DNA from 2 places in the Bacillus sp. JJ1503 genome. Region 1 is predicted to be linked to the other one. Evidence: riboswitches for the same ligand, from Rfam matches in the RefSeq annotation. Region 1 holds a riboswitch; the other holds the start of a gene.
The links. A riboswitch is a leader RNA that binds a small molecule or an ion and turns the genes downstream of it on or off. The one in region 1 is predicted to bind glycine.
Positions count from the first base shown of each region.

Region 2: linked by a shared signal. The riboswitch ahead of lpdA (dihydrolipoyl dehydrogenase) and the one ahead of glyA (serine hydroxymethyltransferase) in region 1 are both predicted to bind glycine.

Region 1 is NZ_JBALOZ010000499.1:186-4,360, forward strand. It holds gene V7149_RS25885 (amino acid permease) at 227-1,600, shown strand; glycine riboswitch at 1,739-1,840, shown strand; glycine riboswitch at 1,841-1,932, shown strand; gene glyA (serine hydroxymethyltransferase) at 2,127-3,380, shown strand; gene V7149_RS25895 (Lrp/AsnC family transcriptional regulator) at 3,779-4,175, shown strand, end outside.
Region 2 is NZ_JBALOZ010000192.1:36,813-42,642, reverse strand. It holds gene purU (formyltetrahydrofolate deformylase) at 1-803, opposite strand, end outside; gene lpdA (dihydrolipoyl dehydrogenase) at 824-2,224, opposite strand; glycine riboswitch at 2,317-2,412, opposite strand; glycine riboswitch at 2,413-2,514, opposite strand; PreQ1 riboswitch class I at 2,713-2,757, shown strand; gene V7149_RS15085 (QueT transporter family protein) at 2,766-3,251, shown strand; gene V7149_RS15080 (aspartate kinase) at 3,287-4,648, opposite strand; gene V7149_RS15075 (PP2C family protein-serine/threonine phosphatase) at 4,902-5,830, shown strand, end outside.

The DNA.
Region 1 (4,175 bases):
TTGTATGCGCTTACAAATGTATACCTGAGTTCCTAAAACTACTTCAATAATTCTCTACAAAAGATGACTTCTTCCTTTATTCTAGATGACTCTGTTGTTTGGATACCTGGTAAACATCTGGACCTTTGATCTTAGTCAAATATGGAAAAATTGTGCAATACTTTAATCGCGTTATTAGTTTAGTAAACAATTGTACCCACCTCGAAAAACAGGGAGTGAGAAATCTATGCATGAACAACAATTGGAGAGAGGTCTAAAGAACAGGCATGTCCAACTAATCGCCATTGGCGGGGCGATCGGAACTGGATTATTTCTTGGAGCAGGAAAATCTATTCATTTAACAGGGCCTTCAATTTTATTTGCTTATATGATTACAGGCATAGTTTGCTTTTTAATCATGCGCTCACTTGGAGAGCTGCTCTTAAGTAATCTGAAATATCATTCTTTTGTTGACTTTGTTCAAGATTATTTAGGGAATATGGCAGCATTTATCACCGGATGGACCTACTGGTTTTGCTGGATTTCAATTGCAATGGCTGACTTAACAGCAGTTGGTCTTTACTTTCAGTATTGGTTCCCTAGTGTACCACAGTGGATGCCAGCTTTAATTGCGCTTGTCGTGTTGCTCGTTATGAACCTGGCAACTGTAAAACTTTTTGGCGAATTGGAATTTTGGTTCGCATTAATTAAAATTATCGCGATTCTAGCACTAATTGTCGTTGGAATTTTTATGATTATTACTGGCTTTACCTCGAATGCAGGCACAGCTAGTCTCACGAATTTATGGAGTCACGGCGGAATGTTCCCGAATGGCTTAAATGGCTTTATTCTCTCATTCCAGATGGTCGTGTTTGCGTTTGTTGGTATTGAGCTTGTGGGACTGACAGCAGGTGAAACGAAAGATCCAGAAAAAGTAATCCCAAAAGCAATTAATAGTATTCCTATTCGGATTATTATTTTCTACATTGGTGCACTGATTGTTATTATGAGTGTATATCCGTGGAACTCGATCAACCCAATGGAAAGTCCGTTCGTTCAAGTTTTCGTAGGACTAGGTATCACAGCTGCTGCTGGTATCGTCAACTTTGTCGTTCTTACATCCGCAGCTTCTGCAGGTAATAGCGCCGTTTTTAGTACAAGCCGGATGCTATACTCTCTTGGAAAAGATAATAATGCACCTGTTCCATTTACAAAACTTGATTCCCGTAAAGTACCTTCCAATGCATTGATCTTTTCAACTGGCGTCATACTCATTTCTGTTGTTTTAAACTATGTAATGCCAGAGGGAGTATTTACACTGATTACAAGTGTTTCTACCGTATGTTTCATCTTCATTTGGGGAATTACGGTTATCAGCCATTTGAAATACCGTAAAACAAGGCCAGATTTAGCGAAAGTGAATAAATTTAAATTACCGCTTTATCCATTTTCCAATTACTTGATTCTTGCTTTCCTAGCGTTCGTTCTTGTAGTACTTGCACTAGCGGAAGATACTCGTGTTGCCTTGTTTGTAACTCCTGTTTGGTTTATTATTCTGGTTGTGATTTATAAGATTCGGCAAACAAAGGCAAATCATGAGAATAAAGGAAATGTAGCGTAAAATTTAGATGCAATGGATAAAATTCCGATTAGCATGGTGATCAACACTTTCTAAATTAATAAAGTTTTTCCAGAAAAATATTGACATATTATGATAAAACTCTTATTCTAATAATTACAAAAATTAAATATAGTACGGATGATAGTTGTGGGAGAGTGTAGTCGTCAATACCACCGAAGGAGCAAGTTCCAAAAATACCCTTGGAACTAATCTCTCAGGTAGAAGAACTACAACTGGACGTTACTCTGGAGAGCGCGTTTAATTAAACGCCACCAAAGGGGAAGACTCTTATAAAGAGTTAAACTCTCAGGTAAAAGGACAGAGAAGGGGGAGAGAGCGCATCAATACCCTTTTCTGTCCTTTTTTGTGTTCAAAAAATGACAGCAAAGCGTATTGTCTACCTGCCTTTGTCTTGGAAAAGAATAAATGTAGCTGAACAAACGATTTTTAAATTCCCAAAATTGCAAATTTATAATTTTTAAAACAGCTAGGGAAAGTCAGAATTGAAAATCAAGGAGGAATAGATATGAGTTTACGGGAAAATGATTCAACCATTTTTGAAGCGATCGAGAAGGAAAGTCACCGCCAGCATCATGCATTAGAGTTAATTGCATCAGAAAATTTTGTAAGCGATGATGTATTAGAAGCCATGGGGAGCGTATTGACTAATAAATATGCAGAAGGGTACCCAGGTAAGCGTTATTACGGTGGATGCGAAAATGTAGATGTTGTTGAAAATGTTGCTATTGAACGTTTAACTAAATTATTTGGCGCTAAATTTGCAAATGTCCAAGCTCACTCAGGTGCCCAAGCGAATACAGCTGTATTTTTTGCCTTGCTTCAGCCAGGCGATAAAATTATGGGAATGAATTTATCACACGGTGGGCATCTAACCCATGGAAGTCCGGTAAACATGTCAGGAAAATGGTTTGAGGTTGTGTCTTATGGAGTAAGAGAAGATAATCACCTGATCGATTATGATGAACTTGAAGCAATTGCTGAAAAAGAACAGCCAAAATTAATTATTGCTGGCGGAAGCGCATATACAAGAATAATTGATTTTGCCCGATTTAGAGAAATTGCCGATAAAGTTGGCGCAAAATTGATGGTTGATATGGCGCATATTGCAGGACTTGTTGCTGCAGGTCTACATCCTTCACCTATTCCGTTTGCAGATGTCGTGACTAGCACAACGCATAAAACATTAAGAGGTCCACGTGGCGGTATTATTTTGACGAATGATGAAGATATAATTAAAGCTATTAATAAAGCCGTGTTCCCTGGAATTCAAGGCGGCCCACAAATGCATATTATTGCTGCGAAGGCTGTTGCATTTAATGAAGCATCCCAGCAAAGTTTTAAAGAGTATGCTAAACAAGTCATCGAAAATGCAAAAACACTTGGTCAAGAGTTAGTGAAAGAAGGCGCAGCCCTCGTTTCTGGAGGAACCGATAATCATATCGTATTACTAGATGTTCGCCCTTGGGATTTAACAGGCAAAGAGGCGGAAAAGCTGCTTGAAGAAGCAGGCATCACCGTCAACAAAAACACGATTCCATATGATCCACAAAGTCCGTTCGTAACAAGCGGAATCCGCATGGGGACACCAGCGTTAACAACGCGGGGAATGAAAAAAGAAGAAATGGTGCAAATTGCGAAAGTTATCGCAGCTGTCTTGAAGAGCAAAGGGGATTCAGAGGTTTTAGAAAAGGCAAAGGAAACAACAAAAAGCATTTGTGCTGAGTTTCCGTTATTTCAACAACAGCCAGTTCTTGTATAAGAAAGACATTGTAAAGTGGGTGTCCAAAAGTAACTTTTGGCCACCCTTTTTTTGCATAAAAAACTTTAAATCCGACATTTTTGTAATAATTAAGTCACCACAACGAATTATCTAAAGGAACTATTTTCTTAAGTACATTCAAAATCCCACGAACCAATTAGTTCTTCCAATAGACATTGAAGACCTCATTCCCAAACCACATCTTGTCGAATTGTCGATTTAGCAGTTGGAAAAATGCACTCCTATTTGCTTGCATTTCTTCATCCTGATGATAATCGTCTTCCCAATCATCCATTAAAACTAGTTAATTAATTCAGAGTTTATTAAATTTTCTTCTCTATTTGGTCAGTTATAGCGTATAATACTTTTGATTTGATCGGAGAAAGGGTTGATAATTAATGGATAATATTGATAAGAATATCCTTCAACTATTAACAAATAACGGGCGAGTATCATATGTAGAGATTGGAAAACAATTAGGTTTATCACGAGTTGCTGTCAGAGAAAGAGTAAATAAATTAGTAGAAGACAAGGTTATCGAACAATTTACTGTAGTAATAAATAGCGAAAAGGTTGGAAAAAATGTTTCTGCTTTTTTTGAAATAGATTGTGAACCTAGTTCACTCGTTAAAGTAGCTGAAGCGTTAGCAGAAAACCCTAATGTTGCCAGCTGCTATCAAATGACAGGCCCCTCAACATTACATATGCATGTTTTGGTAGAAAATTTTAATTCTCTAGAAAGATTCATTAATGAAGAATTATACGCATTAAATGGAATAACTCGTGTGGAGAGTC
Region 2 (5,830 bases), on a different contig from region 1:
TCCGCGAGAACGGTTCTTTCCACATGGCGACCAGCTACTTTTAAATCCTCTGACGAGTAGCGGTGGTTTACGCGCAGAACATCCTGCTGAATAATTGGCCCTTCATCTAAATCATTTGTTACATAGTGGGCGGTTGCTCCGATCAATTTCACTCCCCTGTTAAAAGCCCTCACATATGGGTTGGCCCCAACAAAGGCTGGAAGGAATGAATGATGGATGTTGATAATTTGGTTCGGATATTTCGATATAAAATTCGGCGAAAGAATTTGCATATATCTTGCCAGTACAATAAAGTCTACTTTCCCATCTAATAGCTCTAATGTCTTCTGCTCAGCTTCCTGCTTCGTTTCATGAGTCAGCGGGATATGGTAAAAAGGAAGCCCGTAACTTTCAACCTCATCAGCTAAGTGAGCATGATTGCTAATCACTAGCGGGATGTCAACAGGCAATTCCTTTGACTTCCAACGCCAAATTAGCTCCAGAAGGCAATGATCCATTTTGGATACAAAAATCGCCATCCTCTTTCTCTTCTTAGAACTGCTAAGCTGCCAGTCCATAGAATGATTTTGAGCAATTTCATGCAAACCCTGTTCCAATCCTTCAATAGATGTGTCAAAGTTTTGTAAATCAAACTCAATCCGCATAAAAAATCTGCCTGCATGAGGGTCGGTTGTATGCTGATCAAAGTGAACAATATTCGCTTGATGCTCTAATAAAAAATTGGAAATGATCGAAATAATCCCCGGCTTTTCTGGGCACGAAATCAGTAATACGCCTCTATTTCCTTTTTCTCTCGTTGTCATTGTAACACCTCAATTCAAAATTAAGCATGAATGGCTCTTCCATCTACTGCTAATGCAGCCTCCCCGATTGCTTCTGCTAACGTTGGATGAGGATGAATCGTTCTAGCAATGTCCATTGATGTAGCTTCAAGAACGCGAGCAAGACCTGCCTCTGTAATCATATCTGTCACATGCGGGCCAACCATATGGACACCGAGCAGCTTTTTCGATCCTTCTTCAACAACCATTTTCACAAATCCATCTGATTCGCCGTAAACAAGGGCTTTTCCGATTGCACGGAATGAGAATTTCCCTGTTTTCACCTCGTAACCTTGCAGCTTTGCTTCTTCCTCTGTTAGCCCTACACTCGCAACCTCAGGACTGCTATATATACATTTTGATACTAGTGTTGGATCCAGCGGCGTTGGATTTTTACCTGCAATATGTTCTATCGCGATCATTCCTTCATGTGAAGCTACATGTGCCAGCTGCAATCCTCCAATGACATCTCCAATTGCGTAAATATTAGACTCATCTGTTTGATAGTATTCGTTTGTAACGATAAACCCGCGCTCAACGTTAATGGTCGTGTTCTCAAGACTTATCGACTCGATATTAGGTAGTCGGCCTACAGAGACGAGAAGTTTGTCTGCAGAAAAGGTTTTCTCTTCGCCCCGATGCTCTGCTTTAATTGTTACACCATCGCCTTTTTCCAGGGACTGAGGAAGCACCTTAGCACCTGTAACAATCTTAACCCCTTTTTTCTTCATTAAACGCTGTACTTCCTTAGATATATCTACATCCTCTGTCGGAATAATTCGATCAGCAAATTCAATCACTGTTACTTCCAATCCGAAATCAACGAGCATAGAAGCCCATTCAATCCCAATCACACCGCCGCCAACAATAATAATCGACTTTGGCAGTTCTTCCATTTGAAGCGCTTCATCCGATGTCATGACATACTTTCCATCGGCTTCTAGTCCTGGAAGTGTCCGTGGACGTGATCCAGTTGCAATTACTATATTTTTAGGAGCAAGAATGATTTCCTCTTCCCCATTATTCAAATCTACCAATATGTTTCTAGACTCTAGGATTCTGCCTTTTCCTTCATAGACATCAATTTTTCCTTTTTTCATTAAGTGCTGCACACCTTTAAACAGGCGATCAGTAATCTCAGCTTTTCTTGCCTGTACCTTGGAAAAATCAAGTCCAACTTCAGGGGCTATAACACCATATGCTTCTGCATTTTTTGTCGTTGCATAAACCTCCGCGCTTCGAAGTAATGCCTTACTCGGAATACAACCTGCATGTAGACATGTTCCTCCAAGCTTTCCTTTTTCAACAACCGCAGCTGTTAAACCTAATTGAGAGGCACGAATAGCCGCAACGTATCCGCCTGTACCGCCACCTATAATGACTACATCATATTCTTTGGTCAAATCATTCTCTCCTTTGGATATATTGTGAACATTTTAACAATCAATCCCTAAATTTATCCACGAAAAAAAGGACAGAAAAAGGGTAAGATTGTTTACCCTTCTCTGTCCTTTTACCTGAGAGTTTAAGCCCAAATTAATAATGGGGTCCCCTTGGGTGTCGTCTAGTTTTTACGAGCTCTCCAGAGATGCGTCCCGTTGTGGTTCCTCTACCTGAGAGATTTGTTCCAAGGGTCTTTTTGGAACTTGCTCCTTCGGTGGCTTGTCGTAATGCTCTCTCCCACAACCGTCATCCGCCTGTATTGAATTTTCTATAAATTTAGAATAATACTTTAGCGCTGTAATGTCAAGCATTTTTACAGAATCTTAATCTTTTTTGGGAAAAAGTTCACAAAGTGTTCATTCCTGTATGAAAACCACAAACTCTTTTTACAATAATTGTAGATTGACAGCATTTGATCTGCCTATTAAAATATTATCTTTGGGTACCCGCCCACGTGGTTCGTAACCATCCCACGATAAAAAACTAAGGAGAGAATTTAATATGAAAGTAAAAACGCTTGTCGGAAATGGCATTTTAGCAGCTTTATATATTGCTGTCTCCATGCTGATCCAGCCTTTTGGATTTACTAATATCCAGTTTCGTGTTTCCGAAATGTTTAATCATCTAATCGTCTTTAACAAGAAATATATTTTCGGAATGGTATTAGGTGTATTTTTAACGAATTTATTATTTTCACCAATGGTCGCGTACGATCTTATTTTCGGTGTCGGACAAACACTGATTTCATTATTAATCACGATTGCATGCTGCCGATTTATTAAAAATATTTGGGCACGCATGGTAGTAAACACACTTGTTTTCACCTTTACCATGTTCCTTATTGCCTTAGAGCTTCATCTTGCCTTTGGCTTGCCATTTATGTTTACATGGCTCACAACCGCTATTGGCGAATTCATCGTAATGGCAGTTGGAATGCCTATTATGTATGCATTAAATAAACGTGTAAATTTTGAAAAGGCCATTTAGTAAAAGAGTTGGCGTGTGCCAACTCTTTTTTATATTCATACTGTAACTGCTGCAAAAAACTCGTTATAAAGTGCCCGGACCGCTCGATTCTCATCGATTTCCTTCACACCAAACATCATGCTCACCTCAGAGGAGCCTTGGTTAATCATTTCGATATTAACCCCCGCTTTTGCCAAAGCCTTTGATGCTCTTGCTGTTGTACCAATATTGTGGCGCATTCCTTCACCTACAACCATGATAAGCGCAAGACTATGCTCAATCACGACTTCATCAGCATCTAGCTCTGTCTTAATTCGACCAATGATCTCCTCTTCCATACCTGGAGCAAATTGATTTTCCCTTAAAATAATGGAAATATCATCGATTCCTGAAGGTGTATGCTCATAGGAAAGACCATAGCTTTCTAATATCTCCAATAGCTTTCGGCCAAATCCAATTTCTCTGTTCATTAAGTATTTACTAACATAAATGCTGCAGAAGCCTTCGTCACTTGCAATCCCAATAACCGGGCCATTTGTATTGTCCCGCTCATAAACAATTCGAGTGCCTGGTGCCGATGGATTATTCGTATTCTTTATATGTACAGGTATCCCCGCTCGGAATGCCGGAACAAGTGCCTCATCATGTAAAACACTGAATCCCGCATAGGAAAGCTCACGCATTTCTCTATAAGTTAATTCCTTGATCTCCTTCGGTCTTTCTACGATAAAAGGATTAACTGAATATACAGCATCCACATCTGTAAAGTTTTCGTACAAGTCTGCTTTAATTCCATTAGCTAGGATGGAGCCAGTAATATCTGATCCGCTCCGTGAAAAAGTAAAAATCTCACCTTCCTTGCTATAACCAAAAAACCCAGGGAAAATCACGATGCCTGAACGCTCACGCAGTTCAAACAAACGATCATAGGCCTCTGGCAAAACCTGGGCATGACCTGGTTCTGCACTCACCAAAAGCCCAGCTTCCTTCGGGCTTACATAGTGAGCCTCCACACCCTGTTTACGGAAATAAGCCGCAACCAGCTTAGCATTGTTGTCTTCGCCGCTCGCCTTCAGTAAATCCATGAATCTCTCTCGGTTGCTTTTATCTGAATTTACCCTTTCAAGTAAATCCTGTTGAATAATATGAATAATTTCATCTGATAAATCTAATTCCTCTGCAATTAAAGCATATCTTTCGATAACAGCATCGAACTTTTTCTTTGGATCTTTATTTTGCAAACAGAGCTCTCCACATTCAATCAAGAGATCTGTTACCTTTTCGTCCTCTCCAAATCTCTTACCCGGTGCAGACACGACAACTACCTTCCTAGCGGGATCAGAAACAACAATCTGGAAGACCTTTTCTAGTTGTTTTCCGGATGCTAAAGAAGATCCGCCAAACTTTACGACTTTCATCCTGACATCTCCTAACCTGTAAAAAATATATCCCTAATTTTACTCCTATTCAGAAAATAATCAAGAGTTTTTCCTCTCTATAAGGACATTTGTTTACTAGTAGTGGACAAGTTAGTTCTAAATACCTATTATCATTTTGGCCCTTCTAGACACTTCCGAATGTTTTTTTATTAAAAAGGTTTATCATTAACAACTTTACCCATTTTTAAAATATAATAGGATTAAATCAATAAGAAATAAGGGAGCAGACTATATGGGGATTCTTATTGTGGACGACAACCAGGCGAACTTGTTTGTTATCGAAAACATTCTTAAGCGTGCAGGCTATGATGATTACTTATCATTTACTTCAGCACAGGATTTATTCACTTTTTTGCTAAAGGAACAGCCACTAGATATAGGAAAACAGATAGACATTATCCTAATGGATATCATGATGCCTGAAATGGACGGAATTGAAGCATGTAAACAACTCCAGCAAATTCCTCATTTAAAGGATATTCCTGTTATATTTGTAACCGCTCTTGAAGATTCTAATAAGGTAGTTGAGGCACTTGATGCTGGAGGCATTGACTATGTGACGAAACCGATAAATAAGACCGAGCTACTGGCAAGAATTCGAGTGGCATTGAGACTGAAATACGAGAAGGACTGGCATATTGAGCAAGAAGAAAAGATCCGAAATGAGTTAGAATTATCCATGCATGTCCAGACAGGCTTGTTAAGCGAGCCGGTTTATAAGGATAACCTTTTATTAAAGGCTTCCTACTTACCCGCGTATAAATTAGCAGGTGATATGTACTATTGGCATAGAATAAATGATCATCGTTTTGCTGCCATACAGCTTGACATGATGGGGCACGGAATATCAGCATCACTTGTATGCATGTTTATATCTTCAGTATTAAGGGATTCAATCACAACATACGCCGATCCTGAGTATGTTATGAAGGAGCTTAACCGCTGGATGAATTCTTTAAACCATCGAAACCAGCAAATTCCTTATTATTTTACGGCTATTTATCTTGTTCTTGATACGAAGGAGAAAACGCTGGAATACGTAAATGCAGGTCATCCAACTGGATTTGCTCTTGTCAATCATACCGAACTAAAAGAGCTTTCTAGCAATACTTGTGCTGTTGGATTCTTCGAAGAAATCGAAATCAAAAAATCAATTATTAA